3 regions of the Bacillus sp. z26 genome follow, and region 2 is predicted to be linked to each of the others. Evidence: riboswitches for the same ligand, from Rfam matches in the RefSeq annotation. Region 2 holds a riboswitch; each other region holds the start of a gene.

What was found. A riboswitch is a leader RNA that binds a small molecule or an ion and turns the genes downstream of it on or off. The one in region 2 is predicted to bind S-adenosylmethionine.
Region 1: another riboswitch for S-adenosylmethionine. It lies ahead of AC4G3K_RS00730 (bifunctional homocysteine S-methyltransferase/methylenetetrahydrofolate reductase); the one in region 2 lies ahead of AC4G3K_RS10885 (O-acetylhomoserine aminocarboxypropyltransferase/cysteine synthase family protein).
Region 3: another riboswitch for S-adenosylmethionine. It lies ahead of AC4G3K_RS02590 (methionine biosynthesis PLP-dependent protein); the one in region 2 lies ahead of AC4G3K_RS10885 (O-acetylhomoserine aminocarboxypropyltransferase/cysteine synthase family protein).

The regions. Positions count from the first base shown of each region.
Region 1 is NZ_JBZFQM010000001.1:174,196-185,137, forward strand. Features, by position in the region: gene AC4G3K_RS00720 (SDR family NAD(P)-dependent oxidoreductase) at 157-927, shown strand; gene metH (methionine synthase) at 1,129-4,572, opposite strand; gene AC4G3K_RS00730 (bifunctional homocysteine S-methyltransferase/methylenetetrahydrofolate reductase) at 4,569-6,428, opposite strand; SAM riboswitch class I at 6,521-6,622, opposite strand; gene AC4G3K_RS00735 (class I SAM-dependent methyltransferase) at 6,747-7,343, shown strand; gene AC4G3K_RS00740 (hypothetical protein) at 7,456-7,596, opposite strand; gene AC4G3K_RS00745 (phosphatase PAP2 family protein) at 7,875-8,552, opposite strand; gene dapF (diaminopimelate epimerase) at 8,600-9,583, opposite strand; gene AC4G3K_RS00755 (hypothetical protein) at 9,658-10,548, opposite strand; gene AC4G3K_RS00760 (DUF4870 domain-containing protein) at 10,589-10,912, opposite strand.
Region 2 is NZ_JBZFQM010000003.1:98,434-109,375, forward strand. Features, by position in the region: gene AC4G3K_RS10885 (O-acetylhomoserine aminocarboxypropyltransferase/cysteine synthase family protein) at 1-1,266, opposite strand, end outside; SAM riboswitch class I at 1,358-1,466, opposite strand; gene AC4G3K_RS10890 (thioredoxin family protein) at 1,778-2,059, opposite strand; gene AC4G3K_RS10895 (toprim domain-containing protein) at 2,034-2,429, opposite strand; gene gcvH (glycine cleavage system protein GcvH) at 2,574-2,957, opposite strand; gene AC4G3K_RS10905 (arsenate reductase family protein) at 3,030-3,383, opposite strand; gene AC4G3K_RS10910 (acyl-CoA dehydrogenase FadE) at 3,928-5,712, opposite strand; gene AC4G3K_RS10915 (acetyl-CoA C-acetyltransferase) at 5,779-6,957, opposite strand; gene AC4G3K_RS10920 (3-hydroxyacyl-CoA dehydrogenase/enoyl-CoA hydratase family protein) at 6,995-9,382, opposite strand; gene AC4G3K_RS10925 (YuzL family protein) at 9,566-9,694, shown strand; gene arcC (carbamate kinase) at 9,812-10,774, opposite strand; gene arcD (arginine-ornithine antiporter) at 10,819-10,942, opposite strand, start outside.
Region 3 is NZ_JBZFQM010000001.1:557,843-568,784, reverse strand. Features, by position in the region: gene lepB (signal peptidase I) at 1-125, shown strand, start outside; gene AC4G3K_RS02625 (hypothetical protein) at 198-401, opposite strand; gene AC4G3K_RS02620 (hypothetical protein) at 486-1,715, opposite strand; gene AC4G3K_RS02615 (hypothetical protein) at 1,728-2,552, opposite strand; gene AC4G3K_RS02610 (ABC transporter ATP-binding protein) at 2,549-3,238, opposite strand; gene AC4G3K_RS02605 (GntR family transcriptional regulator) at 3,250-3,621, opposite strand; gene AC4G3K_RS02600 (patatin-like phospholipase family protein) at 3,825-4,667, shown strand; gene AC4G3K_RS02595 (M42 family metallopeptidase) at 4,707-5,756, opposite strand; SAM riboswitch class I at 5,888-5,996, shown strand; gene AC4G3K_RS02590 (methionine biosynthesis PLP-dependent protein) at 6,215-7,315, shown strand; gene AC4G3K_RS02585 (ABC transporter ATP-binding protein) at 7,503-8,291, shown strand; gene AC4G3K_RS02580 (ABC-2 family transporter permease) at 8,292-9,929, shown strand; gene AC4G3K_RS02575 (cysteine hydrolase family protein) at 10,089-10,634, shown strand; gene AC4G3K_RS02570 (nicotinate phosphoribosyltransferase) at 10,652-10,942, shown strand, end outside.

The sequences.
Region 1 (10,942 bases), on a different contig from region 2:
CAAAATCCTTAGAATGCCCGTTTCTCCTTCCAGCCTGTGGAGCTACCTTTTATTCTAGCAATGAAGGAAAATATATGTATATAATACTAGTATGTGAACGATTTTAAAGCTGCTTATTTATGTAATCGTTTTCAAAATATGAGGAGGTTTTTTATAGTGCAAAGATTATTAAATAAAGTAGCCATCATTACTGGAGGTACAGGAGGAATAGGGAAAGTAACTGCTAAACGCTTTCTGGAAGAAGGAGCAAAAGTTGTTTTAGTAGATTTACTCCAAGAAACTTTAGAAAACACAAAAAGAGAATTAGAAGCTTATGGTGAAGTGCTAGTCATTCAAGCTGACGTAACAAAAGAAGAAGATGTAAAAAACTATGTGAATAAAACGGTTGAACACCTTGGACGAATTGATGTTTTCTTTAATAATGCAGGTATTGAAGGTAAAGTAGCCCCAATAACTGAACAAAAGGTAGAAGACTTGGATAAAGTACTGGCTGTTAATGTTCGTGGCGTTTTCTTAGGACTAAAACACGTACTAGCTGTTATGAAAGAGCAAGGTTCTGGAAGTGTTATAAACATGTCTTCAGTTGCCGGATTACATGGAAGTCCAAATGTAACACCTTATATTACATCTAAACATGCAGTAGTTGGATTAACAAAAGCATGTGCAATAGAGGTAGCTCCTTATCAAATTCGTGTGAATTCTGTTCATCCATCTCCTGTGAATACCAGAATGATGCGTTCTCTAGAAGAAGGATTTGCACCCGGCCAAGCTGAAGCAACCAAAGCACAATTAGAAAAGTCTATTCCATTAGGAAGATATGGAGAATCAGAAGATATTTCAAATATTGTACTCTTCCTTGCTTCCGATGAAAGTGCATTTATCACTGGCGTTCAATATCGTGTAGACGGCGGTATGGGGGCTTTATAAGCTACATAGAAATTATAATAAAGCCAGTCCCTTTGTTCTGCTAACGAGGCTGGCTTTATTAGTTTTTATGTAATAACTCTCGCTTATTTTAAAGCTAAGATCGCTTACTCCCACAGCAGATACTTACTAGCTACAGGTTCATTCGTAATTAATGCAACAGTTATTTTGATCTCAACTTCTCTGGGTAATAATGATTCAATATCACTCCTCCCTCCCCACATTAAAATACCTCGCATCCGGATGCGAAAATACCATTGCCGAAACAGATGCTTCAGGATTCATCATGAACCCTTCCGTCAACTGAATTCCGATATCCTCTGGTTTCAGCAACCTGAATAGCTTACCCTGATCTTCAAGATTCGGGCAGGCTGGATAGCCAAATGAGTAGCGCTGGCCGGTATACTTGGCACTTAGTCGTTCTTTCATAGTCATGTCGATGGGATCATGGATTCCCCAAGCATCCCTCATAAGCTGGTGGACTCGTTCGGCTAGGCCTTCTGCACATTCAAGTGCGAGTGCTTGGATGATATGGCTCTTTAAATACTGTCCTTCTTTTTTCCACCTTTCTGCTATTTCTTTTATACCTTTACCAGCTGTGACAATCATTAATCCTACATGATCCTGTACACCTGACTCTTGGTCCTTTACATAATCAGATAAACATAAATACGGATTTTTGGATTGTCGCGGGAAATCAAATGTTTCCAGCACTTCATCTGGATCGGCTGGAGAACAGATTTTCAGGATATCTCCATCACTTTTCGCAGGGAAAAATTGATACATGGCTAACAATTTAATCTGATTGTTTTCGAGAATCTCATCAACTATGGCCGCAAGTTCCAATAATTTTGGATTCTCTTCCTCAAACAATCGATCCACTTTCCCCTTCATTCCGAGGTGATGGCCATATAACATTTGTTTATTTACATATGGGTACACCAGAGACAGTGGGTAATCCTGTAGAATATGCCGGTTTAAGTCCTCGGGGACTGGTATATTCTCTTGATCCTTCACTGTTTTTACACGTTTTTCTGCCCCTTGAATATCCCTATTTGTTTCAATCGAAATCACTTCTGCTTGCTTATTCGCTTCTGCCTCTAGTTGAGCGAGAAATGATGGCCTTTTCTCTTCATCATGGAGCTGATTGATTAAATCGAGTCCGTTCATGGCATCCTTTGCATAAAAGACCGGTCCATTATATTCAGGAGCGATTCGTCCCCTTGTAAATTTCCTCGTAAGGGCAGCACCTCCCACCACTATCGGTACATGTATTTCTGCTTCTCTTAAATCCTGAGCGGTAATGACCATCTGCTGGGCCGATTTTACCAACAAGCCAGACAAGCCAATAATAGTTGGGTTCTCCTTCCGGACGGATTCAATCAAGGTTTGCGGAGCTACCTTAATCCCTAGGTCAACGACTTCATACCCATTATTACTCATGATGATATCAACGAGATTCTTCCCGATATCATGCACGTCCCCTTTCACGGTTGCCAGCACCATTTTTCCTTTTGTTGACGTTGTGCCCGATATAGTCATCAATGGTTCAAGCTGAGAAACAGCTGCTTTCATAGCTTCTGCACTTTGCAATACTTCAGCTACGATTAACTGGTTATCATTAAATAGTTCCCCAACCTTCGACATACCGGCCATCAATGGTCCGTTAATGATATTAAGTGGCTCCATCCCTTGTGCAAGAGCTTCATCAATATCCTCCTTCAACCCGTCCTTTGTCCCTTCGATAATATATTCAGGCAGGCGCTCCAATAATGGCAGTTTATCTTTTGTTTCCTTTTGAACAGGCTTTTTCGTCCTATAAAAAGCAACAAATTCAGCTAGAGATTCTTCAGAGTTATGAAATAAAAGATTCTCTGATAAGCGAATTTCCTCTTCAGGGATTAAAGCAAACCGCGTTAATTTCTCGGTATTAACAATCGCGTAGTCTAAGCCAGCCTTTGTACAGTAGTATAAATAAACCGCATTCAGGACCTCTCTTCCCTCATTAGGCAGTCCAAACGATACATTACTGATGCCTAAAATCGTTAATGTTCTTGGAAGCTCTTTTTTAATCGCTTCCAGTCCCTTTACCGTTTCCGCAGCGCCTTCCCGGTATTGTTCATCACCAGTACCAACCGGAAAAACGAGCGGGTCAAAAATAATATCCTCCGGTACGATTCCGTATTTTTCTGTCAAAAGTTGATAGGATCTGCGTGCGACCTCGAGTTTTCGTTCTTCCGTTACGGCCATTCCTTTTTCATCAATTGTTCCCACAACTAAGGCAGCTCCATACCGTTTAGCCAATGGCACAATTTTCTCTAAACGTTCTTCCCCATCCTCTAAATTAATCGAATTAATGATAGCTTTCCCCTGAGAATGACGAAGTGCCTTTTCAATGACGAGTTCATCGGTTGAATCAATGACAAAAGGTACTTTAATTTTCTTAGCCGCCTCCTTCATGAAATCTTCCATATTGGAAACTTCATCGCTATCCGGGTCAGCAAGGCAAACATCTATTACATGAGCTCCCTTTTTAACTTGCTGTCTGGCAATCTCGGATGCTTCTTCGAACTTTTTGTCCTTAATCAGATTCTTAAATTTTCTGGACCCAATCACATTGGTCCGTTCCCCTACAAATAAAGGTCTCATGGAGTCGTCATATATCAAAGGTTCAATACCAGAGATCGCATGAATACCCTGTTTACCTATAATTCTCCTCGCCTCCATTCCATTAACCGCTTCTTTTATCGCTCGGATATGGTCGGGAGTCGTTCCGCAACAGCCGCCGACCAGATTGATCCAGCCTTTTTCAGCAAATTGCTTAATCTTCTTGCTTAGTGAGGATGGCGTTTCGTTATACTGGCCAGTTTCATCCGGTAATCCGGCATTTGGATAACAACTCACTGCGACAGTGCTTAATTCAGATAAACCTCTGATATGTTCAGCCATGAACTCTGGTCCGGTTGCACAATTAAGCCCGATCGCAAGAGGATTCATATGTTCGCACGATATATAAAACGCTTCAATCGTTTGACCGGAGAGAGTCGTACCCATTGGTTCAATCGTTCCTGAGATAATTAATGGCACTTCCCTGTCTAAAGACGAGAACGCTCTTTGCATTCCGATATAAGCTGCTTTCACATTTAATAAATCCTGCGACGTTTCCAAAAGAAGCAAATCAACTCCGCCATCAAGAAGCCCTTTCGTTTGTTCTTCATAGGAATCTGCCAATTGTTCAAACGTCGCTCCGCCTGTCACGGATAAGGTCTTGGTGGTGGGTCCCATCGAACCGGCAACAAAGCGAGGACTTTCAGGAGTTTCAAATTGACCAGCTGCTTTTCTCGCTAATTGGGCTGATTCTTTATTCAGCTGATAAGCCAGATGCCCAAGATGATATTCATCCAAGACAATTGGAGTCGCGCCAAACGTGTTTGTTTCAATAATATCAGCACCAGCTGCCAAATACTCTGCATGAATGGATTGGATGACATCTGGACGGGTAATCGATAAATATTCATTACACCCATCATACTGTTCCCCGCCAAAATCATCCTCTGTTAAGTGGTGTGCCTGAATCATGGTGCCCATTGCTCCATCTAGAATTACTATTCTTTCAGCCATTAAGTCTTTTAATTGTACTGCTCTCATGATAAATGCACTTCCCTGTTTACTACTGATTTTTGTTCTTTGATGTATCGCACCAATCGCCCGCTTAATTCATATTTCATAAAAGGTGTAATGATGTAGATTCCATTAAATAACTCACTTGCCGCGTCTACTAATTCTTTTGAAATGGCAAAGCTTTCGCGAGCACAGGCTTCCTTATCCGCTCCGGCTCTTTCCATCGCCGTTCTGATATCCTCAGGTAAGGAAATACCCGGTACTTCATTGTGTAAAAACTCTGCATTCCTGTGACTCGTTAAAGGCATGATGCCAATAAAAATCGGTTTCGTAATATGCCTTGTTGCTGCGTATATTTCTTCTAATTTTTCAATACTGAACACTGGCTGAGTCAGAAAATAATCCGCACCTGCCAGAATCTTCTTCTCCATTCTCTGAACAGCTTTATCTATGTACTTTACATGCGGGTTAAAGGCAGCAGCCACCTCAAAATTCGCCCGGCTTCCTAATGATTTCCCTGAATAAGACCGTCCCACATTCAATTGCTTAATTAATGAAATCAGATCGATGGAAGAAAGATCATATACGGAAGTAGCTCCCGGAAAGTCACCAATTTTTGAAGGATCACCGGTCACGACTAACACCTCTGACAATCCGAGAGAATGCATACCCATTAAATGAGATTGCAAGCCAATCAGATTATGATCCCGGCAAGTTAAATGGACAAGAGGCATGGTATTTAACTTTGATTGTAAAATAGAGGCTACCGCAAGATTTGATATTCTCGGAGATGCCAATGAATTATCCGCAAGTGTGATAGCATCCGCACCAGAGTCCAATAAGTAACGACTTCCTATCAAAAATTCCTCCAGGCCCAGCGTCTTTGGCGGGTCAAGTTCCACGATGACCGTCGTTCGTTTTTTTACCTTACCTGAAATCGTATCTGGCCCATTTCGTTTGTACTGAATGATCTCATGTGAAATAGACTGATGCTTCGGCTGTGCAACAAAATCTTTTTCCTTAACAGGAAAAAGGTCTTCGACTCCTTTACGTATGGCCTGAATATGTGCAGGCGTCGTACCGCAGCATCCACCTATCAGCCGTACCCCCTGCTTCACCAGTTGCCTGGAACTGTTGATGAAATAGTCCGCCTCTGTAGAGTAGACATATCTTCCATCAGATAAATCAGGTAAGCTTGCATTCGGGTATGCCGCATAATAAGTATCTTCTATAAGCGGTACTTCTTCATAAGACCGAATCATATGGTAAGGACCCATCCTACAATTAATCCCGACGACATCGGCTCCCTCTTTTTTCAATAGTGAAAATGCTTCACTGACATGCATCCCATTTTGCAATAGACCCGTTTCATGCAGGGATATATTCGCAATCAGAGGAAGACCACTGGTTCTTCTTGCTACTTCTAACACCATTAACAATTCCTCTAAATCATAATAGGTTTCTAGTAAAATCCCATCTGGTTCTTCCTTCAATAAGGCGAGCAGCTGCTCTTCAAAATATGCCTTAATTTCATTTAATGTTAATTCTGATTTTCTGAAGCTTCGTAAACCTCCGATTGTCCCAACAACAAAGGTATGCGGATCGGCAGCTCTTTTTGCCAGCTTTATTCCGGTCCGATTGATCCTGGATACTTCCCTTTCAAGACCATACCGCTTTAATTTATGGTAGTTTGCACCGAATGTATTGGATTGAATAATATCAGCACCTGCTGCAATATAACTCCTGTGCATCTTTTCAATTTGATTGGGATCAGTCAGATTTAGTTCTTCAAAACAGCTATCGATCCCAAATGAATATAAAAGTGTACCACTAGCCCCATCAGCAACCAGAATTTTTTCATTTAACGTCTCTAATAGATTCACTGTCTTTCCCCCTAATTTGTTAAATTGAAAAGTTGATGAGAAAAATAGACGATAAGAAAAGAGCTTTCGCCATGAAAGCCCTCCCTTCCGGTCTCTCATCTTTCAAGCTGCGCTTGCTGGATTTAGCACCTTGAATTACCATCCAGGTTGCTGAGATTTCAACGGGCCAGTCCCTCCATCTCTCTAGATAAGGATATAAAATTATATATTTACTAAATTTACTATAAATTATCAGTTTTTTCAATCTATTTTGATAATTAATACAGAGGAGTTAATGATTTATTATTTCGGGTATGTATCGTGTAGGAGTGATGTTAAATGAAAGAGATATTTACAAATCAATTTAAAAATCCAACAGGTGTACTTGGAAAACTCGCAGGTAAAATCATGGCCTATGAAAATGAAGAATTGTATGATTGGACATTTAATCAATTGTCTATTACACCGAATGATACGCTGCTTGAAGTAGGGTTTGGCCCTGGCGAAGGAATGCATATGCTTTTTGATAAGTACCCAACCATCCAGATTGATGGCGTCGATCCATCTGAAGAAATGGTGAAAAATGCGAGCAAGCGCAATCAGGAACAACTTGATCAGAATCAGCTGCGTTTATTTAATGGAACTGTTCTCGAGATACCTAATCCAATGGTGTACGATAATATTTTCAGTGTAAACAGTTATCCACTATGGGACAACCAGGAAGATTGTATTCAGAAAATACATTCCTTACTAAAAGAGAATGGGCAAGTGACCATAACGGTACAGCCAAGGCAGGAAGAAGCAACCGAAGAACAGGCTCATGAATATGCCGAAGAAATTAAAGAGGTTCTTACTAAGACAGGATTTAAATCAGTTAAAGTTCAAACGAAACCAATGAAACCGTGCTTATCCATCAATGTAACAGCCACCAAATAGCCCTTTTTTAGGGTATTATACACATATATTAAAAAACCAGAGAGCTGGTAACTCCCTGGTGCTACTACTAGCAAGTGGTAAGCAAATCGTTTAATTCTTAGATGAACCACCCTTATGCTTTGGTCGGCGCGGGGTGGTTTTTCGTTTGCCTCTTGAGCTTTATAGATTGGCGAAATTGCGTAGCGCTGCCGGCAGCAAGGGGCGTGAAAAAGATCATTGCTTCATCTTTTGCCAGAGCTTTAAGAAAATTCATAGTCTATCACCTCCCTTCTCTATATAAGGAAAAGAAGGTGCATACCACCCGAACCAAGTAGTTGTATGAAAACCATTCCATATCTGTTGTTTATGACTTAATTACCCTGGCTCTCTTTTTAAAGTATTTGCATTTCATCATAGATTGCTACTTTAATCTCCAGTATTTATAGGAAGTAGCAAAACCATAAAAAGAAAATGCTCAGTTAGTTAGTTATTCACAGAGGTTTACATAAAAAACAGGCGTCTATAAGCCGGCATAGCTTACAGACAGCCTAGTTATGATTTCAACCCTTTTGTTCTCCTATATTCCCCAAACTTAAACACAATCGCAATGATTGCCAGCCATGCACATCCCACAATATACCCTGCAATCACATCGCTAGGATAATGCACCCCCAGGTAAATACGGCTGTAGCCAATCGTTAAAATCATAAATATACAAATCGCATAAACAGCCCATCGAATCGGCCAATTCTTGGTGATTCTGGTTGTAATGATCATCAGTGCACCATAGAGGATGAAGGAGGACATTGAGTGGCCGCTCGGAAAGCTAAAGCCATTTTCTTGAACCAATGGATTTAAAGTTGGTCTCTCCCGCTGGAAAATCCATTTTAAATATTGGTTTACATAACCACCTGACCATGTCGTGATGATTAAAAAAAGCACACTGAGAAAACGTTTTTTAAACAGTAACAACGAAGAAAAAACGATAACCAGTAGGATATTGCCTTTTACTGATCCTAAATTCGTTATAAAAGTAAGCACTTTTGTACTCATTTCATTAATACTGCCCTGGATTGCCTGAATGATCGTCATATCAAACCGATATAGCTCATGTTCGTCTAGGTCATCAGCAATATCTACGAACAAGAGCGTACACACAATAAAGAGAGCAATCAGCACGAAAAAGGAAATAATATGAACATTTAAAAAGGTGTTTTCAGGCTTCTTCAATTTACGCCCTCCCCTATTGCGAACATATTGTTTAAAACGTCTTAAGTTCATCCTATTTTAGAGTCTAGATAGGTTTTGACATGTTGTTGGAATGATGAATAAGCCTCGGCCTCTTCTTTATAGACTTTCCTTTCCCCAAAGCTAACATGTAGTGTTTCTAAATTTAACTGAATAACCGTTTCGTATTCATACGTTGCATTCCCAATTAAATCAATCCAGGTTTTATCCTGCAAATCATGAACCTGGCATAGTACCATTCCACCTGGATTATAGACATGCAGTACGGCTTCATCATCGAGTTCGTCAACCCATTTCGTTACGAGACTGGAAGCTGACATTGCTGTTCCGCAGGCATTTGTAAAGCCTACGCCTCTCTCAAACGTGCGGACAAAAATAGCCCCCTCCTCCAGGCGGGAAACGAAGCTGACATTCACACCATCGGTAAACCAATCATTCTTACCATTCAGCATAGTGGCTATTTTTTCTTGCCTATCCGAGTGGATCAACTCTTTATCAACCAGACTGATCAGATGTGGATTTGGTACAGATAGGGTTGTGAATGTAAGGTCCTCATCAATAAAAGGCAGGCTTTTGTTGATGATTTCATCCATCTCCGTGTTCATAGGCAATGCACTGGTTGCTTTGATAACTGGAGATATTTCGACTCGGTATGTAGGGATATCCTTATACATGTCAGGTTCTTTCGTTACCTGCAGATTTGCTTTCATCGTTTCAATCATCAGATTATTTTTCTTCAGTTTTTCCTGAACATACCGCCCAACACAACGGAGCCCATTCCCACACATGGAGGCTTCCGAACCATCCGTATTAAAGACTCTCATTCTGGCATCTGCCTTCTCACTGTTCATCACAAAGAGAATCCCGTCTGCCCCCTCGGTACCGGTGCGCTCACACATACTTATGGCTAATTGGCTTCGTTCTTGATCTGATAATGGTAGCTTGGTATCCATTTCATCAATTAAATAAAAATCGTTATTGGAACCATGTACTTTAATTATATTAATATCCATTCTCCTGCTCCCTTCAAACAAACATGAATCTACCTATTTCACTATTATAAAACAAAACAGGACTGGATGAGTGGTTAATGATTTTGCTGCTGAAGGTAATCAATACAAAAACAATATCCTATTCTTTTTTCATCTTCTGTGGCGCCTTCCGTAAATATGAGGAAAGGCGTATTGGGATCAAGGAAATGCTGACTATAATAGGAGGGCATCCATCCACTTGAATAGTGAACAATACTTCGCTGATTATAGGTTTGTTTGACAATAAATTCTGAACCATGTCGGATTTCCCCACCATATTGCCGAATGCCGTAAGAATTGGTTATATGGCTTGTACTACTTTTTCCCAACTGTTTTGATTGCTTATATGTCCCTATTTTTTCTTGTTCACCCGTCAGAATATCAATGGTACCATTTAATCCAAAACGGCTTCGATATTCACATAAAACAGTACCATGACTGTCTGATAAAACATATCTTCTTGGTAAATAAATGAGTAGAAAGGATGGTACAATCCACATCCATATATTTTCTCGTTTATCTTTCAAAACGCCAACCATATTCCCTTCCGTTGAGAAAATGGGCATATGGAGAGTCGGCGCAGGTAAAAAACCAAGAAAATATTGGCCGTTTTTAAGTGGTGAGTCTCCTTCTCCTACCTCTTTTTCTTCCGGAAGTTTCTTCATCCTGTATTTCAAGCCGACAATTCGATTGAGAGAGAAAAAAAACAGCATATGGAATGGTAGCGTTATGATTGCGGCAAGAATCACATCAAATCCAATCAGCCAGGTAAGCAAAAAACAGAGGAGACCGACTACAAAGTATGCGACTAATTCTGCTGTATATATACGATAGATTTTTTGGTAATAATGCTTAGTAGTCAAAGAATATTCACCGCCAATTTTATAAGCCTTTACTCCATCTGTACATTCTATGACCGGCATGTCCAAAATAGTAACTGGATACAAAAAAGACCTCGGCAAAAAAGCCGAAGTCTTCTTAAGAATTTTATTTGATGATTCGAATAGTTAACGGGATCTGATAATAATGACCATAATAAGCCTTTACTGCCGCAACAATGGTAAATACCAGTACATAAATACCAATCAGCCATGCAAGGATAAAACCAATTCCGATAAACATCAATATAAATGCTATAAAGGTGTAAATCGTGTAACTGATTAAAAAGTTAAAATACTCCTTCCCGTGATAATCAATAAAATCAGAATCGTTCTTTTTAATTAACCATATAACCAGTGGGCCAATCAGAACAAAGAAAAAACTGCTGAGGTAAATTGTCATTGCCCATAATTTATCATTAGTATCTTGCACTTGTTTAAACCTCCTGTTGACTCTATATCA
Region 2 (10,942 bases):
TTCCAATTCTTCAATTAAATCTTCTGTATTTTCAATGCCGACGGAAAGTCTGATTAAATCCTCCTGCACACCGGAGGCTTTTAATCCCTCCTCATTCAGTTGCTGATGAGTCGTGCTTGCCGGATGAATAATTAAGCTTTTTGCATCACCCACATTTGCCACATGGGACCATAACTCAATGGAATCAATCAGCTTTTTACCTGCCTCACGTCCTCCCTTTATACCAAAAACAACAACTGCCCCCGCCCCTTTCGGTAAATATTTCTTCGTTTTTTCATAGTCACCGTGATCTGGATCTCCAGGATATAAGACCCATGATACTGCTGGATGTTGTTTTAAATAATCGACTATTATTCTCGTATTTGCGACATGCTCCTTCATTCTTACATGCAGGGTTTCCAGTCCCAGAATAAATTGAAAGGCGTTAAATGGACTAAGGGACGGACCCAAATCTCTCAATAACTGTACTCTTGCCTTCACGATAAACGCCCCTGCTCCAATTGCCTCACTATAAATCAAGTCATGATAACTTGGGTCCGGTTCAGTAAAACCAGGGAATTTAGGTGAATTCCAGTCAAACTTACCTCCATCTATTATGACCCCTCCCAGTGTGGTTCCATTTCCAAGCAGCCATTTCGTAGCAGAATGGACGACAATATCTGCTCCAAATTCAATAGGTCGGCTTAAATAAGGAGTCGCAAAAGTATTATCAATGATTAAAGGAATTCCAGCTTCATGAGCAATTTCCGCTACCCTCTCAATATCCAGCACTTGCAGACTTGGATTTCCGATGGTCTCTCCAAAAATCGCTTTCGTCTTTGAAGTAATGGCTTCTCTGAAATTTTCCGGATCGTCTGGATCTACAAATTTCACATGAATCCCATACTTAGGAAGAGTATTGGCGAATAAATTATAGGTTCCGCCATATAGAGTAGAGGCTGATATGATTTCATCACCCGCACCCGCAATATTTAAGATAGAGAGTGTGATAGCTGCAGCACCACTTGAAACTGCCAGTGCTCCAATTCCACCTTCGAGTTCAGCTATGCGTTCCTCAAATACACTTGATGTGGGGTTATGGATCCTTGTATAGATATATCCGGGTTCAGCTAATCCAAATAAGTTCGCAGCGTGATCTGTATCTTTAAATACATACGCATTCGACTGATAAATCGGTACACTTCTCGCTCCTGTTAATGGATCTTGCTGTAAGCCTCCGTGTATACCTACTGTTTCAAACCGATACTTCTTTTGCTCATTAGCCATTCCACATCTCTCCATTTCGTTTTAAGTAGAGAATTAAGTAAATGAAAAAAACTCTTCCTAAATATAAGAAGAGGCAGGCATTTTCCATCTCTCCTTATCTCCCGGATTTGTTTGTATCCGCAGGAATTGGCACCGTGTATTATAAAAATACCGGTTGCCGGGCTTCAACGGGCCAGTCCCTCCACCTCTCTTGATAAGAATCAAGCTAGTATTAAGTTGTTAAAACTATAGCATAGGAAAAAACAACAGTCAACAGATTATTCTGAATATTTAAACAAAAAGATAAATCATTCATGATTTTAGCTTCTACTATTCTTCAATCATTAATAAATCATTTTATCTGGCTACATGGAAACTATGCCAAACAACCGAGAACCCGGGCTATAATAAGAGCATCTTACAAATATCTTCACGCAATCTGACATATAAAAAGTATGCAAAAGTGAATGTCAATTATATAGACATTCACTAGCAAATAGTCATCGACATATTTCCTGAGAAATAATCCCTACTAATCTATCATTAGTTTCAATCGATCTACGAGATACGGAACGGAATGAAAGGCATATATTTTCTCTATTACCTGGTTGTCTTTAATTAATATGAGGCATGGTACACTTTCAATTTGATATTCTTCTGCAAGTTCTTTTGCAAAGTTGAGATTAATTTTTTCCAATGGTGCACTTGGGAGAACTTCTTTTGCAATATCAAGCATTCTGCCTGCTAATTGACAGGTACCGCAAAGAGGGGTATACGTATAGATTGCTTTATTGTTCGTGGTTAGATCGTTCATTTTTAATAACATCCTTCATTTGTTTTAAGAATTCAGCCTTTACATCAATATTGGCTCCCAAAAGAATCGTTGCCAAATGATATCTTGGCGCATTTGCCACTTCCCGATATGTTCGATCAATATATAAATGAGAAGCATTTGGCATTTCTTGACGCAACTGTTTTCTTAATTTTTCTCCGGATTCATCAGCATCTGCCAGAATGTATACGTCCTTATGTTCAAGCATTTCAACCAATTCATCTAATTTTGATAAACTGATTGTTCCATTCGTACATATAATTTCTACAGATTCATTAAGAATAGGCTGTATCTTTTTGCGGTCGGTAGACCCTTCTACAATTATTACCTTTTCATTTTGAGTATCCAGCATGATTAATCACCTTTTGTCCGGAGACTATGTTAAAAACACAAAGATACTCTCCATTTTCGTTACAAGTATCTTACCCTAACCTCCTGAAAAGTATCAATTGATTAATAGTAAACTTAAAAAGGAAAGAAGCAAGCTTCTCTCCCTTTAATCTTCGCTAGTTGCTGTTTCGTATTGGCCAGCATCCATTAGCTCATCGTATTCGCTTCTTTCGGATGGTTCAATCACTAACATCCATGCTTTTTCATATGGAGATTCATTTACGTATTCAGGATTATCCATTAATTCTTCATTTACTTCAACAACTGTACCACTGATTGGAGCATATAATTCAGATACCGTTTTAACTGATTCCACACTGCCGAAAGGCTCGTTGCGCGTTAACTCATCCCCTACTTCAGGAAGCTCGACAAAAACGATATCTCCCAATTCTTTTTGAGCAAAATCTGTTATTCCAATTCGAATCCTGCCGTCCTCTTGTTTTACCCATTCATGCTCCGCTGTATAACGTAATTCCGCTGGAATGCTCATGATCCTAATCCCCCCAAATATATATATGGTTCTTCCTCATCATGACATCAAACTGCTCATTTTACAATAATTTCATGCCCATGAATTTTGGAAATTTTCTTCCTTAAAACCGACTGTTACTCTCTCTCCATTATAGGCGATTGGACGCTTAATTAACATCCCGTCAGATGCAAGCAAGGTTAGCATTTCCTCTTCTGACATTGCCTTTACTTTATCCTTTAATCCAAGCTCTCTGTATTTCATTCCACTTGTATTAAAAAACTTTTGAAGAGATAATCCGCTTTTTTTATAAATTGTTTCCAACTCTTCTTTGGATGGTGGATTTTGTGCTATATCGATTTCTTGGTAGGAGACTTCCTTTTCATCAAACCATTTCTTTGCTTTTCTGCATGTCCCACATTTGGGATACCAATAAAATGTAATCATCTTTTCACCTCAATTGAAGCATACCATATTTTTTTAGCCTGCTTAAACTGATTTACATATGCTTAAATAAGTGTTCATTTCGGTTAACACTATTTTCTGCAGAATGGGCTCGCTATCCCCGGGCAAGCATCAACCCTCCTCGCACTCTGCGCTGCAGGGTCTAGGGTACGCTTGGTCTTCTCGCAGGAGTCTCTCCCATTCTACAGAAATAGGACACTTTGTTATATATGAGAATCCTCAGATACGGCAAAACCTAATATAAGTAACCATTAGACCCCAAGATAATTATTCATGACTACTCAGTAAAGGACGAGCGACCAGCGATTTTACTCACTCGTTTTACATAGACGACTTTAAGAGGACTTAAAAAAGCGATGCTTTCTCTTACTGACATGAACTTGAAAACATGGCTAATTAAAATTATGAAAGTCCAAAAATAAAGGAGGGATTCAGAATATGGACTCTATAGAGCCCTTCTGAATCCCTTCTTTATAATCTTAAGCCTGGTTTTCTCCCTGGCTTTTCTATTTAATTAACTTATAGGTTAAACAGTGTAACGTTCAACCTCAACCAATTTTACTGCCGCTTCACGTTTTGTTGCAATGACATTAAATGGTGTGAAGCGTGTAAATTTACGTAAAGCAGATGTCATCATACGCAATGTATCACCTGTTTCTGTTGCTACCAATGTTTCTTTAGCATGCTTTTCGATTTCTCCAAATGCTTCCTGGCAGAAGATTTGAGTATATAGAAGTTTTTGTTTGTTCTTTTCTAAGCCATCTCTTTTAATTGCTTTCTCTGTACGAAGAACAACCGATTCCATTGCATAGACAAAGGAAGCGATATCTGCAATATTTACAAGAATTTCTTGTTCTTTTTCCAATTCAGCACCAAATTTTTGCGCTGCTAATCCTGCAATCATAATACCGATATTTTTTGCATTTTTAACGAGATGTTTTTCTTGATCAAGAGGCTCCGTACCTGGCTCTTCAGGCATAAGCATCATTAAACCTTCAGATAGTTCCTGCGCTTTTTGCAAGAGTGGCAATTCACCTTTCAACGCTTTTTTCAGGAATGTTCCCGGGACAAGCAGACGGTTAATTTCGTTTGTCCCTTCAAAAATACGGTTGATTCGGGAATCACGATACATTCTTTCAATTTCATACTCTGCCATGAAGCCATAGCCGCCATGAAGTTGAACGGCTTCATCGACAACATAATCCAAAACTTCAGAAGCAAAGAATTTATTTAAGGAACATTCAATTGCATATTCTGCAATGGACTTTGCGACTTCTTTCCCATCTTTTATTTCTTCATCACTAAGTCGGCTCATTCTTTCTTCAAATAAACCAACTGTCCTGTAGACAGAGCTTTCAGCTGCATATATTTTGGAAGCCATTGTAGCCAGCTTTTCTTTTGTTAAATTAAATGAAGAGATTGGTGTTTTAAATTGCTGGCGCTGATTGGCATACGTAGCTGCCAATTCAAATCCACGCTTGGATGCTCCAACTGCGCCAACTCCCAATTTATAACGGCCAATGTTAAGAATATTAAAGGCAATCACATGCCCTCTTCCCGCTTCACCCAAAAGGTTTTCAACAGGTACTTCTGCATCTTCAAGGATTAAGGTTCTGGTTGAAGAACTTTTAATTCCCATTTTCTTTTCTTCTGGTCCAGTAGAAACACCTGGATATTCTCTTTCTACAATAAAGGCAGAGAATTTATCTCCATCAATTTTCGCGTATACAACAAATACATCAGCAAAGCCTGCATTTGTAATCCATTGTTTTTCACCATTTAAAATATAGTGAGTTCCCGCTTCATTCAATTTTGCAGTTGTTTTTGCACCAAGTGCATCAGAACCTGAACTTGGCTCTGTTAAAGCATAGGCAGCTAATTTTTCACCTGTAGCCAATAATGGAAGGTACTTTTGTTTTTGCTCTTCATTACCAAATAAAACGATTGGCAGTGAACCGATCCCGACATGCGCTCCATGAGAAATGGAAAATCCTCCTGCACGTGATAATCTTTCTGAAATAAGCGCAGAGCTTACTTTATCCAAACCTAAACCACCGTATTCTTCAGGAACATCCGCACCCAATAAGCCAAGTTCTCCGGCTTGTTTCAATAATTTCACTGAACGATCAAACTCATGATTTTCTAAATATTCTACCTGGGGTAATACTTCATTTACCAAATAATCTTCAGTCGTTTTTGCAATCATTTTGTGTTCATCTGTGTAATCCTCAGGAGTAAACATATTTTCAGCTTCAATATCTTCAATTAAAAATGCTCCGCCTTTTAATACTTCTTCTGTTTGATTAGCCACTTTACTTCCTCCTAATTTGGAGATGACCCAAGTTTTTATACCCAATCATCTCATCACTTTTCCTTTTTATGCCAATAATTCAAAAACTCCAGCGGCGCCCATACCTCCGCCAATACACATCGTTACGATTCCAAACTGTTCATTTCGGCGTTTCATCTCGTGAAGGAGGCTCAATGTTAATTTAGCTCCTGTACACCCAAGTGGATGTCCCAATGCAATCGCACCGCCATTCACATTTACCTTCTCCTCATCGATACCCAAGTGGCGTATGACTTGAATGGATTGGGATGCGAATGCTTCATTCAATTCAAATAATCCAATATCAGATAAGCTTAATCCAGCCAGCTTAAGCGCTTTAGGAATTGCTTCAACCGGACCGATTCCCATAATTTCCGGTGGTACGCCTGCAACGGCGAATGATCGGAATTTCAAGAGGGGTTTGAAGCCTTCCGCCTCTGCTTTCTCCCGGTCCATAAGTAATACAGCAGCTGCTCCATCGCTTGTTTGTGAAGCATTGCCCGCTGTTACTGTTCCTGTGAGTGAAAATGCAGGTCTCAGTTTTGCAAGCACTTCAGTTGTTGTACCTTCACGAACTCCTTCATCTGTTGTAAATTGAACAGAGCGCTCTTTTAATTTATGATCCGAACCAACATGGCGAAGAGTCACATCTACAGGAACAATCTCATCTTTAAACTTTCCATCACGGATGGCCTGTGCAGCCTTCTGATGGCTGTGTACGGCAAAGGCATCCTGTTCCGCGCGGGTAATACCGTATTTTTTAGCAACCTCTTCAGCTGTATGTCCCATTCCCATATAGTATTCAGGAGCTGCTTCGGCCAGCTTGTAATTTGGACGGACTACATGCCCCATCATTGGAACCATGCTCATTGATTCGACACCGCCGGAAATGACCGTTTCGGAATGCCCCAGCATAATCCGTTCTGCACCGTAGGCAATGGACTGCAGACCTGATGAACAGTAGCGATTTATCGTAATAGCCGGCACATTGTATGGTAAACCTGCCAAGGCACCGATATTGCGCGTCACATTGAGTCCCTGCTCAGCTTCAGGCATTGCACAGCCAAAAATCATATCATCAATTGGCCCATCATAATTTTCTGCTCGCTTCAGCGTTTCCTTTACTACCAGTGCACCTAAATCATCTGGTCGAACGTTTGCAAGGGTTCCTTTTTTGGCTCTGCCAACCGGGGTTCTGGCTCCGGCAACAATCACTGCTTCTCTCATGCCCATCCTCCTCTTAATCAATCAAAATTCCGGTCTATTAGTTACGTAATGGTTTTCCTTTAACAAGCATATGTTGCATGCGCTGTTGGGTTTTCCCCTCTTGGACAAGGCTGATAAACGCTTCTCTTTCTAAATCAAGCAAGTATTGTTCATCCACTTCAGTTCCATAAGGCACTTTACCGCCAGCTAAAACATAGGCAATTTTTTGAGCGATCTTCAAATCATGCTCTGAAATATAGCCGGAATACAGCATTGATTGCGCTCCCAGTAATAAAGCCGCATAACCTGGTTCACCTGATACCGGAATTTTTTTGCGTACCGGAGGCTTATATCCGGTATCATGCAACGCAATGACGGCTTGTTTTGCATCATATAGCTGATGATCAGGATTGAAACTGATTCCATCCATGTTGTTGAGGAAGTTGTTTTCTCTGGCTTCATCACCAGAAGTTGATACTTTGGCAGTGGCAATTGTTTCAAATACATTAATAGCAATCTTAGTAAGGTCGAAATCAACCCCGTTTGGTAAGCTATTAAGCTGTTTAATATATAGCTCTTTATTTCCGCCTCCGCCCGGCAGTAAGCCCACTCCTGTTTCCACCAATCCTATATAGGTCTCAGATGATGCCTGAATCTTTGCTGCAGGCAGGCAAATTTCAGCCCCTCCGCCAAGCGTCATATTAAACGGCGCGGCAACAACCGGTTTCCTGCTATATTTAATATTCATCATCGCTTGCTGGAATTGACGTGTAATCATTTCCACATCAAAAATATTGTCATCTTGTACTTCCATTAGAATCATAGCCAGATTGGCTCCAACGCAGAAGTTTTTACCTTGGTTGCCTATCACTAGTCCTTTGTAATTTTTCTCCACTTCTTCAATCGCATAATTGATCATGTGGATAATATCAAAACCAATCGCATTATTAGGTGAATGGAATTCCAGTAATGCTACTCCATCGCCTATATCGATCAGGCTGGCACCGCTATTTTTCTTAATGACCCCTTTTTGTTTCTTAATCAACTTCAAATTAATATTTTTTTCGTTCACTTCAAGTTGTTGATATTCACCGTTTGCATAATAAAGTGTTCCATTTTCTCCTTCTTTATAGAAGCTTGTGTTTCCGTCTTCTATCATTTGCGTTATCCACTCAGGAACATGGTGTCCTTCCTCCTGCATCTTGGCAACAGATTTCTCTAAACCAATCGCATCCCATGTTTCAAATGGCCCAAGCTGCCAGCCAAATCCCCACTTCATCGCCTGGTCGATGGCTACAATATCATCCGCAATATCGCCAAGTAATTCTGCCGAATAGATTAAAGTAGGACTTATCACATTCCATAGCAGTTCACCGACACGATCTTTTGAATAAATAAGCGCTTTCAATTTTCTTGCAGCGCCTTTCTCCTGTTTTACCATTTCCAATGAAGGTGCTTTTAACTTTTTACGCTCTACGTATTCCATAGTGGAAGGATCAAGTTCCAGTATTTCCTTTCCTTTTTTCAAGAAAAATCCCTGGCCCGATTTACTTCCTAACCAACCATTTTCAAGCATTTTTTTCATAAACTCAGGTACTTCAAATACGGATTTCTCTTCTTCATTATCTACATTGTCATACACATTTTTAGCTACATGGGCAAAGGTATCCAGCCCTACTACATCCAATGTACGGAACGTAGCACTCTTTGGACGGCCAATTAAAGGACCTGTTACAGAATCAACTTCTCCGACGCTGTAGCCTCGCTCCATCATTTCACGAACAGTTACCAATAAGCCGTAGGTACCAATTCGGTTTCCAATAAAATTGGGAGTATCTTTTGCTATTACTACCCCTTTGCCTAAAACATTCTCCCCAAATTGTTTCATTGCACTTACTATTTCAGGCGACGTTGTTTTAGTCGGAATGATTTCTAACAGCTTCAAGTATCTAGGTGGATTAAAGAAATGGGTGCCAAGGAAGTGCTTACGGAAATCTTCAGAACGCCCTTCCGTCATTGCTTCAATGGAAATCCCAGAGGTATTTGAACTTACAATACTGCCTGGCTTTCTATATTCGTCTATTTGTGCAAATACACTTTGTTTAATATCTAGTCTTTCAACAACGACCTCGATAATCCAATCGCAGTCACTAATTTTCGATAAGTCATCTTCAAAGTTTCCTGGCTCAATTAGAGATAAATTCTTCTTGGAGGTTAACGGTGCAGGTTTTTGTTTAAGTAGTTTTTGAATGGACATTTGGGCCAATCGATTACGTACTTGATTGTCTTCAAGTGTTAGTCCTTTTTTCTCCTCATCTGCGGTAAGTTCTCTTGGAACGATATCCAATAACTTAACCGGAATTCCAATGTTGGCTAAATGTGCTGCGATGCCTGAACCCATAACCCCTGATCCAAGTACAGCTACTTTTTTAATTTGAAGGTTCAATATTAAATCCCCCTTTATTTTGAATGAATGTTCATTCATTTTTATCGCAAAAAATTTTGGAATAAAAATCCTACATATCTAACTATAAGAGATTTTAGAAAATTCCGCAATTAAAATATCCAAAAATATGGCAGTTTGTTATTAATTTTTAATTTGGTCAAACTAATAGAGGAGGTGATTTTAATGGCAAAGCTTAAAAAGAACCCAAGCAAATCAGGAGTCAGTGCTGCAAGCGTAAAGGGAAATGCCGGTCCACATCACGAAAAGCTTCATTCTAAAGTAAACAGTCAAAATAACCAATTTAAAAAATAATATATCATTATTCATTTATATGTACGAGATGTAGTTATTGTGCTCCACCCAACTAAAAAAGAACAAAATATACCCCAAATCATCGTAGATTTGGGGTATACATTTCATGCATATATGTTAGGCCATTACTTTTTCTTCCTGCATAGAAATGATTGTTCCGGCATTGCCTTTCAATGCATCTAAAGCTTTATCAAGTGATGTTATAATTGTGGAACGGCCTGGTCTTGATTCTGCAAATTGAATGGCAGCCTCAACTTTAGGAAGCATACTGCCCGGTGCAAAATGACCTTCCTCCGCCAATGCTTTTATCTCCTTGGTTGTAATGGATTCCAGTTTTTGTTGATTCGGCTGATTATAGTTAATGTAGATGTTATCTACTGCAGTCAAAATAATTAAAGCATCTGCATCTACTAATTCTGCCAGCTTCTCAGAAGCGAAATCTTTATCGATAACGGCTTCTACACCAATCAGTTCATCGTTGGATTTTAGGACTGGAATACCACCGCCGCCTGTAGAAATAACGATCTTTCCGCTTTCTACAAGACTGTTAATACTCTTATGCTCCAAAATGCTTACTGGTTTTGGTGAAGGCACCACTCTTCTCCAGCCTCTGCCTGCATCTTCCTTAAAGGAAGCACCAGTCTCTTGAATCAATTTCATCGCTTCTTCTTCTGTATAAAAAGGACCAATTGGTTTAGTAGGATTTTTGAAGGCTCCATCGTTTTCATCAACAACAACCCTTGTTACAATACCTACTACATCCTTATGGATTCCTCTTTTAGAAAGAGCCTTGTCCATAGCGTTTTCCAACCAATATCCAATCATACCCTGTGACATAGCCCCACATGTATCAAGAGGCATAGCTGGATTTTTTTCTGAATCAGCTGCTTTTTGCTGAAGAAGGATATTGCCTACCTGTGGTCCATTACCATGTGAAATGATGATATCCACTCCATTTTCCACTAGCGTTGCAAGTTGTTCAGCCGTTTTTTCTAGTGCCAGCTGTTGAGCTTTTGCACTGGCATCTCCGGATTGAATGGCATTACCGCCTAAAGCTATAACTACTTTTTTTCTTTCCATACGTAGTCCATACCTCCAAAAATCAGTCTGTAGTTAGATACTTGTTAAATGGAAATGTTTCCGTTAATCAAACCAACAATCGCCATGCAGGCAAATACAACAAAGGCTGCCGCAATAGCCATTTCTGTTTTCGTAAATACTTGTTTAACATCCGCTTCTTTCTGTACA
Region 3 (10,942 bases), on a different contig from region 2:
TGGGGGATAATCGCTGGGATAGCAGAGACAGTCGCAATGGGCTTGGCTACATAGATAAGGATGATATCGTCGGTACATGTGAATATGTAATCATACCGCTTAAATATGCGCGGAAAACAGATTGATAAAGTAGGGGAGAGAATCCCCATAAAAGCTGAAAAAGATGAATCGCTCAAGGCCGATTCATCTTTTCTAGCTTAAATATTCCGTTTATAGGTTTCTTTTGTCAGCACTGGGAATTGATCCACCGGAGCATCCAGTTTTTTCACATTGAAGACCTCGCCGTATTTTTCGAGGTCACTGGCAATCTCGTCCTGCAGCTCTCTGGTCGGAACCTCCACGTTGTATTTAGTACCTTCATGCAGAAGTCTTGGCTCCGTTTCAAAATAAACATAATACATGGAAAATACCTCCAAATTATCGTTTGGTTGTTGTATTCCCTTTTTAAGATACTCAAAACAAATGAATGATAAAATTTAGTTGATTCATAGACCGTTTACTTGATAAATATGGATATCCTTGTAGTTCACTTTTGAATCTTTGTTTTTCATCTCAATCTTGCCATCGAATATGGATTTATCGTCTTCGAAATTATATATTTTTATAGATGGCTGCTTTAGTTCGCCTCTATAAGTAATAATCATCTTGTTTTGATATAATTCCATATTGTGTTCATAAGTGTTTGGTTCCAATGGAAAAGTATATTTATTCGTGATTTTTTGATTCTCCAAATCATACTTAAGCATGTTAACTGCTTTGTTCTCATTCTCTTCTTTAATAGTGGAAGTATATAAAGAACGAAAGTCATAAGCTAGATAATGGGCGTCATCTTGTAAAAGTTGTTTCGCCAAATCTTCCGGAAGTTTTACTTGTTCTGATCTTCCAGTTTTGTAGTTGTAAGCATATAATTCACGATTGACCATTTGAATGTTCTCCCCATCCTCATCAAGAATCGTTTTTTCTAATTGGTATAAAAAATAAGGATTAGATTGAGTTGGATTAATGTCTGTTAATCCAGTTATATAAAAGATTTTTTGAGGTGTTTGTTTTTCTGTAATTAAGATCGAATTGTCGTCGACTAACTTCTGCTTTTTGAGGTCAATCGTATATTCATGAAGCTGGATTCTTCCGTCTTCATCCATACTGTCACTAAGAGTCATTACACGTAATTCATTCATGATGATTTGGATATCAAGGATTTCAATATAGTTTGAACTTCCTTGATTTGGTATTTTCACTTCGAAAGTACTTGTATCCTCTGTTTTCTCGTTTAGCTGATCAATTTTGAATCTGAAATTATACATTCCTTGATCGGAGGAAAATTCATAGTTGGAGTCGACATAAATCATTTGTTTCGTATCATTATAGAGCTGAGTATTAGTAGTTTTCCCCCTCATAAAAGAAGAATATCGATCAGTTAAATCTCTCATCTCAGATGTATCTTTTCTCTTTTCCCAATAATCTAATTGCTCAAAAAAGGATAAATCAGACCGATAATGAGAACCTTCTTTAGTAACCTCAACATCTTCTGTAAATGTAAGATCTTCATAACTGGCTTCTAGGGTTATTGTATCCAATAGTTTGGCGTCTCCATTAGTTTGTTTAATGTAAAGATCAGGAAGGTCAGAAGAGGAAAAAGCCTGATTTACATAAAAAACAGAAAGAGATAGCACGGCAACAAGCAGAATCACGATTGAATTACGATATTTTTTCATTGTTTCCTCTCCTTATACAGTGATTTTCTTATTTAATAAATAACGGCTGAGTAAGATGGAGAACACTCCAATAATAATGCCAACTGCACTTTCAATCATAACAACTTCTGAATTATAGAAATAATTCGTTTTACCTAACATTAGACTAATAGGTAATATAAATGCACCCACAACGACAACGCCGTACACAATGGCTAGAAGAATGCCTTTCCATTTAAAGCTGCGTTCAAGCAGTATAGCAGAAAAGAGGATGGTTAAAGTGATAAAACCTGCACCGTAGTACAAGATAAATTGTGTTAAAGTCTGCGGAAGAAGAATTCTTAAGAAAGATTTATTTACTAAACTAACAATTGAAATTTCATTCAAATAATCAGCGGATATAAACCATTCCAGAATTTTTGACTCGATTGGAAGGAAAATTAACTGAACGGATACTAATAAGAGAACGAGTAGCATTAAAGCTGTTAATTTTGAAAAATAGATGGTCATTCTGGAAGTAGGAATCATCAATAAACGATAGATAAATGAACCTTTACCGGCCCAGTCACGGTACCAAATCAGAAAAATATATAAGAAAATGGCGCCGGCACATAAAGCAATTGGGGCATTAAATAGCATAGAACCTACATAGTCAGCCATTCCAAATAGTCCATTTTCTTCGATAAAGGTTTCTTTAGGGATTCCAGTCATTAAGGAATCATTTGCCCTGTCCATGTAGCCTTTAGCCTGAATGATTAAACCAGCAACCTGTATAATAAAGACACCCATAATCATCCCATATAATATTTTGGAGAACCGATTTAATTCCATATTCACAAGCTTAAAAAAGCGACTCATCGTATATACACCTCTCTCATCACATCTACGACAGACTTACCTTCATTCGTCCGAACCTCTTCAGCGTTAAATTCTTTATAAACGACACCGTTATTTAACAAAACTACTTTATCAATGAGGTGCTCAATATCGTTGATTTCATGTGTCGTAATAATAACACCGCGATCTTCAATCAGGTGGCTTGTAAAAACATCCGCGATTTGTTCACGGCTGAAAATATCAATCCCGGAAAAGGGTTCATCCATTAGGACATAATCTACGTCCTGCGCTAATCCCAACAACAGATTAACCTTTGCGGTATTTCCTTTTGATAAAGTTGAAATCCGTGCATTTTCATCCAGTTTAAAAAAGATCAGTAATTCGTCAGCGCGTTCCTGGTTCCAGCTTTCATAAAAATCGTTCATAAAATCCATTGCCTCTACAATGGTGAAATGTGAAAGCATCGTTAATGAATCAGGAATGAATGTAATCTTCTCGTATGATTCCTTCGTTCGTTTGGCTCCATTTATTAGAATTTCTCCTCCATTAATGGGGGTAAGACCCATGATCGATTTCATAACCGTGGTTTTACCAACACCGTTTATACCAATCAAACAAGTAATCTCCCCTTTGTTTGCTGTAAAACTAACGTCATCTAATACTTTTTTTCTGCCGAATTTTTTTGTTAAATTTTTTACCTCTAACATGGTGCCCCTCCTCAGTCTTGTTCCGATTTGTATTTTTTTTTGACAATACTCAATAGTTCATCTACGGGTAGTTGAATCGGTTTAATTGCCTGGACAAAGGTGTCAACTGCTTCATGAATCAGCTCTTGGCGGACGCTACTCAATATGTCCTTATCTGTTGTAATCCGGCTTGGGAAATTTCTTTCAGTGGAAATCAATCCCTGTTCCTCCATTTCCTTATACGCTTTTTGAGCAGTATTGGGGTTTATTTTCAGAAGACCCGCAAGCTCACGTCTAGAAGGAATTTCCTCTCCGCTTGCAAGCCGGCCGGTCGCTATTTGTTCTTTGAAGTAACGGACAACTTGTAAATAAACGGGATCCCGGTTATTAAAGATGATGTTCATCGTTTCATCTCCTATGGCTGGTTAACCAATATTTGGTGTGTGTACTATGTGGTTCATACACCTGATATGTGTACTATACATGTAATACATCAGAACCGTCAATGAAAAGTAAAAAAATTCCTTAAAAGGTTTTGAAATTTGTAATTATTTATAAAGGTAAAGGCAAAATAAGAAGGATTCTCTGGGGAAGGAGGTTACTTGTCATGCAGAATACAGGCCTGGTTTTAGAGGGCGGCGGAATGAGAGGATTATATACAGCCGGAGTTTTGAGGTATTTGATGGAACAGGATATTTATTTACCATATACAATCGGTGTTTCAGCCGGTGCATGCAATGGTTCTTCTTATATTGCCCGGCAAATAGACCGTAATTATACGGCAAATATCGACTATGTCTCACATCCGGAATACCTTTCCTATAAACGTTTTCTGAAGAAACGCGAATTATTTGGAATGGATTTTATTTTTGATAAAATTCCAAATGAACTGGTTCCATTTGATTTGAAGGCTTTTTGTGAAGCCAAGGAACAGTTTGTCGTTGGTGTTACAGATTGCGTTACAGGCGAACCCGTATACTACAGCAAAGAGCACTTAACAAAAGATATTACAACGATTCTGCGCGCATCCAGTTCCATTCCATTTTTTGCACCGGTAATCTCTTATGATGGCAGAATGCTGCTTGACGGGGGAGTTGCCGATCCGATACCGATTCAAAAATCTCAAGCAGACGGGAATACGAAAAATATTGTCGTGCTTACCGGAAACAAGGGATATATGAAAGGCTCATCGTTTGATTGGTTTGGAAAAAGATTATATAAGAATTATCAAGGACTATTAAAGGCCCTTCGCAATCGGCATATCCTATACAATGATACGATACGTTATCTGGAGGAACAGGAAGAAAAGGGACATGTCGTCATTATTCGTCCAATAGAGAAATCAGATGTCAGTCGAATTGAGCGTAATCCTAAAAAGCTGAAAAAGCTGTACAATCAAGGATATGCAGAAGCCAAGGCTGCTTATGGAAAAATAAAAAAGCTATTATAACAACCCACCACTATTTTTCGTGATGGGTTGTTGATTCTTTTATTGCTGTCTTAATTCTGATTGTAAATAATGCCAAATTAAATTCGCAGTATGTTCGATGGAAGTAATATGGGTGCGTTCAAAAGCATGGGAAGCATCGATGCCGGGGCCAATCAATCCATGAATAATATCATAGCCGGCACGAATGGCAGCAGAGGCATCAGAACCATAAAAAGGGTAAATATCCACGCGATAATCCACCTGATGCTGCTTTGATAACTCGACGAGATGCTGGCGCAGACCATAATGATAAGGTCCGCTTGAGTCTTTGGCGCAAATGGATACACTGTATTCATCCGTTGCCTGTCCGTCCCCGATTGCTCCCATATCAACAGCCAAATATTCAACTGTTTCGGACGGTATATTGGAATTGCCGCCATAGCCGATTTCTTCATTGTTAGAGATTAAGAAATGGGTCGTATAAGGAAGAGTGATACCTTCTTTATTTATCTGTTTAATAATATACATCAGAATACCGACACTTGCTTTATCGTCCAAATGACGGGATTTAATAAATCCGTTGTCTGTCAATTCAACACGCGGTTCGAAGGAAACAAAATCGCCGACTGAAATGCCAAGCTTTTCTGTATCTGCCTTGCTTTTTGTGACAGCATCAATTCGTACTTCCATTGTCGCATCCTCGCGTTTGACATCGCCCATTTTCTGATAAACATGAACGGAGGTTTGATTTAGAAGAATGGTTCCTGTATAGATCCTTCCATCAGCTGTATGAATTTTACAGTATTCACCCTCAACAGAATTCCAGCGAAATCCACCTACCATCGATAATTTTAAACGCCCGCCTGGTTTGATTTCTTTAACCATGGCACCTAACGTATCAACATGGGCGGTAAGAAAACGATGTTTAGAATCATCTTGCCCCTTGATTGTTGCCAATAATGCTCCTTTATTTGTTTTTACTGCTGTAATACCTTCAGATTGTAAAAATCGTGCCACATGTTCAATCACTTCTGTTGTATAGCCGCTCGGACTTGGGATGGATACCAGTTCTTTTATATATTGAAAAATTTCCTGACCATTGGCTTTCATCGCTACGAATCACTCCTTTTATGTATAGATTTATTATATACCTTTGTTAAAAAGTTGAACAATGAAGGTAAAAACAACTTGCTTTTCTTTCCATGAGGATGTAAATTTATTTTAAGTGAATATTCTGACAAAACTTATCGAGAGAGATGGAGGGACTGGCCCAGTGAAATCTCAGCAACCGCCAATGATGGAAAGGTGCTAAATCCTGCAAGACATACTAGCTGTCTTGAATGATAAGAAGGGGCCCATTTCTGATGAAAAGTCTTCTTCTGGAGACTTTTTTGTTTTTTTATAACTGTTAATAACTGGGGAAATGAATGTTATTTGACAAAAGTAAAAGAAATACAGCCGTATCATATATGCGGAAAATAGTAGCACATGGATGTAGTGCAAGTATGGTGGACCGTGATGGTGAAGAGCAATGTGTAGGGATAAATGAAGAGAGAGGAGTCATACACATGACAAAAGTTAAAATCGAAACACTCTTAGCTCAAATAGGCAATCGAAGTGAAACACAAACAGGTACTGTTAATCCGCCAGTCTATTTTTCAACAGCCTATCGCCATGATGGAATAGGAGAATCCACCGGGTTTGATTACATAAGGACGGGTAACCCAACCAGAAAATTACTCGAGGAGGGCATCGCAGAGCTTGAGGGAGGAAAACAGGGCTTTGCTTATAGTTCAGGTATGGCTGCCATTCACTCATTGCTTTGTTTATTTGCTCCTGGAGATGAGATTGCCGTCACCGCTGACCTTTATGGAGGGACATACCGGTTATTCGAACAAATATGGAAGACATATGGCATCAAATTTAAACCATGTCATAACGATTCGGATTTTAAGGAATCCATTAGCGAAAGAACCAAGGCATTCTTTATCGAAACTCCGACTAATCCGCTTATGCAGGAATTGGATATAAAGGAGATCTCCAAATTCACGCGTGAAAATGATTTGTTGCTGATTGTAGATAATACCTTTTATACACCTATTCTGCAACGGCCGATTGAACAGGGAGCAGACATTATTGTCCATAGTGCCACTAAATACTTGGCTGGACATAATGATGTGTTGGCTGGATTAATTGTGGCAAAAAATGCTGATATTGGAGCAAGACTTGAGGAATATCAAAATGCAACAGGAGCTGTGCTTTCACCTTTTGATTCCTGGCTTGTCATGAGGGGAATGAAAACATTGAGCTTGCGGATGAAACAACATGAGGAAAACGCCCAGAAAATCAGTCGGTTTTTAAGAGAAAGAGAAGAAGTGACGGATGTCCTTTATCCTGGTAAAGGAGGGATGATATCATTCCGGCTGAAATCAGCTGAATGGATCAATCCTTTCTTACAAAGTCTTCATATCATTTCTTTTGCGGAAAGTTTGGGTGGAGTAGAGAGCTTAATGACGTATCCCGCTACACAAACACACGCAGATATCCCAGAGGAGGTGCGCATACAGATTGGGGTTTGTAATTGCTTGCTGCGTTATTCTGTCGGGATTGAACATGCTGATGATTTGATTGAAGATCTTACACAGGCATTTGATTCGTTACTGGTTTAAAGGTAGAACTCGTTTGAAATTAGTGATACATCTTGGGGAGGAGCGAGTATTACTGGAATTTTTATGAACGAACTAAATATGCGAAGGTATTAGAAATTTAATAAAATCATATACGGTAAAATAGAAATATATGTAAAACATTCAACGATTTTGATATACTGTAAAAAATTAGTCTCAATTAGGGAGAATGAAGATGGCTGATCCGGTTATTTCTATTAACAATCTTCAGGTGAGTTATGGCTCGAAAGAAGTGCTTCGTGGCATTAATCTTGATGTAGACAAAGGGCAAGTTATTGGCTATATAGGTCCTAATGGTGCTGGGAAAACAACCACTGTAAAGATATTGCTTGGTCTTCTAACAGATTATACAGGTTCAGTTAAGATATTTGGAACAGAGCTTTCCGATGATAGGATTGACTATAAAAACAGAATTGGTTATGTGCCTGAATTAGCAGATCTATATGATGTATTGACTGCACGTGAATACTTAACCTTTATTGGGGAGCTTTATGGCTTACCTTATGATCAAGTTGACCAAAAGGCTTTTAAACTAATGAAGCTATTAAACATCGAAGCAATGTATGATTCACGAATAAATAGTTATTCAAAAGGAATGAAGCAAAAGGTTCTGTTAATATCAAGTCTTCTTCATAACCCGGATATATTATTTTTAGATGAGCCTTTAAGCGGCCTCGACGCGAATAGCGTTATGATCGTCAAAGAATTACTGGGAATGCTGGCAAGTGAGGGAAAAACGATTTTTTATTCTTCACACATTATGGATGTTGTTGAGAAAATCAGTAATCGGATTATTTTACTGCATGAAGGCAGGATTATCGCAGATGGAAGTTTTGAAGAATTACAGAATACGGGTAAGGAAGGAACACTAGAAGAAATTTTTAATCAATTAACCGGTTTTACGGAACATCGAACGATTGCCGAAGATATTGTCTCTGTTGTCCAAGGGGATAAATAGATGAGAGAATTTATGAGTTTGCGTGTATTGGATAGAGGACAAAAGCTATTTCAATGGATGGGAATTGACTACCCGGCTATGAGAAGAATTCTTCAGGTTAAGCTTACGATGGATTCCAGAAGAGTTCCCGCTCTAATGAATAATGGGGCGAGAAAGAATGATACGGATAAAGATTCAAATGAATTTTTGAAATCCCTATGGGTATATGCACTTATGGGCTTGATATTGATCCCTTTTATTATTATGGGTGAAAATTATTTGTTCCAAATGAGTTTGCTGTTTGCTGTTTTTATGTTTTTTATAATGACATCTTTAATTTCTGATTTTTCTCATGTGATGCTGGATATTCGTGACCAATCTATTTTATTATCAAGACCGGTAGATGAACGAACGGTCTCGACGGCAAAGCTGATTCATATTGTCATTTATCTAGGGGCATTAACGCTCCTATTTATAGCTCCCGCGCTCATTGCTTCTATTGTTACTAAAGGATTAGGCTTTAGTCTGTTATTTGTGCTGATCATCATCCTGGTTGATATATGGATCGTCTTGCTTACTGCCTTAATTTATCTGGTGATTTTAAAGTATTTCGATGGTGAGAAATTAAAGGATTTTATTAGCTATGTCCAAATTGCCTTATCTATTTTAATGATTGTGGGGTACCAACTGACTGGTAGATTATTTGACATCATTGATAGCCAAGTAGAATTTAGCCCAACCTGGTGGAGCTATTTTATTGCACCAATCTGGTATGCTGCCCCTTTTGAAGCAATCTTAAAAGGGGATTTTACGTTAGAGTACATGGCTTTAAGCAGTCTGGCTATCATAGTACCAATTATTTCTTTGATTATTTATATAAAAAATGTTCATAACTTTGAGAAGTACTTGCAAAAAATGAATAATCATACAGGTTCTATATTGAAAAGGAAACGAAGAAACATCCCGCTGTTTTTATTTGGTAATAAAGAAGAACGAGTTTTTTTTCACTTTGCAACGAATATCACGAAAAATGAACAGGCCTTTAAATTGAAAGTATATCCTTCTATTGGATTGATCATCATTTTTCCGTTTATTACCCTGTTAAATCTTTTCGAGGAAAGCGGATTAAAAGGTATGCAGTCTGGCAGCGGCTATTATTCTATCTATTTTTGTGCCTTTATTATTCCGGTAGTTGCAACTGCTTTACGATATACAAATTCATATAAAGGAGCCTGGATATATAGAGTTTCTACTTTGCAGAAAACAGAGCCTATCTTTAAAGGGACATGGAAAGCAGTCATGGCTAGGTATGTGCTGCCCATTTATTTGGCCTATAGTGTTCTCTTTCTTCTTATATATGGCAGTTCAATAGTATGGGATCTGTTGATTGGTTTATTTACGCTATTTATTATGGTTGTCCTATCATTTAGGAGCTTTAAAATCATATTGCCCTTTTCTAAACCTGCTTCTGTAGCCCAGGATCATGAGAGTGTTAAGGCATTTTTCCTGCTTGCGATCCTTGCTATATTCGCTGGTATTCATTTTCTCATCAGCAAGCTTGAGTATGGTTTGTACGGATATAGTGGACTCTTGCTGGTAGTAGTCATCTTTTTGTGGCGTTACGGATTTAAGATTGATTTTAAGTATTTAGAGGATTGATTCAGGTGAGGCAGCACCTAAGATTCACTTTGCTAAGTGCAGTCTTGTTTTCCTATTTTTAGATTTGGCCTAATATTCATGTAGGCAATATAGAGTACAATTTGATATTCTATACGTATAATGTGCGGAATTCATTAAAAAGGATAGGGGAATGGTGAAATGAAGGCTTTAATAAATATTGATTATACAAATGACTTTGTAGCGGATGCTGGCAAATTAACTTGCGGTAAACCCGGGCAGGAAATCGAAGAATACATTGTCTCGTTAACCAAAAAATTTATGAACGATAGAGAGTTTGTCGTATTTGCTATTGATGTACATGATGAAAATGATCCCTATCATCCTGAAAGCAAATTATTCCCTCCGCATAATATAAGAGGTACCGAAGGACGTTTATTATTTGGAAATCTTCAAAATGTGTATAATACTTATAATGGCCAAGAAAATCTGTTATGGATTGATAAAACAAGATACTCTGCTTTTGCCGGAACTGATTTAGAAATCAAATTGCGTGAACGGGGCATTACAGAGTTGCATTTAGTTGGAGTTTGTACTGATATTTGCGTTTTACATACAGCGGTGGATGCCTATAATAAAGGGTTTAAAATCGTTATACATAAAGATGGAGTGGCGAGCTTCAATGAAGCCGGCCATAAGTGGGCATTGTCCCATTTTGAACAGACGCTGGGAGCCATGGTTTTGTAATTGAAGGAGGAAGTTTGATGACACATTATCCCGATGACAGTTTTGCTTTACATACAGACTTATACCAAATTAATATGATGGAAACGTATTTTAAGGATGGAATCCATAATAAAAAGGCGGTTTTCGATGTGTATTTCAGGCGTAATCCATTTAATAATGGATACGCCATATTTGCAGGTCTTGAACGAGTAATTACATATATTAAAGAATTAAAATTCACGGAAAGCGATATTCAATATTTAAGGGATGAGTTAAAGTACGATGAAGTATTCCTTAATTATTTAAAAGAACTTCGTTTTACAGGAAAA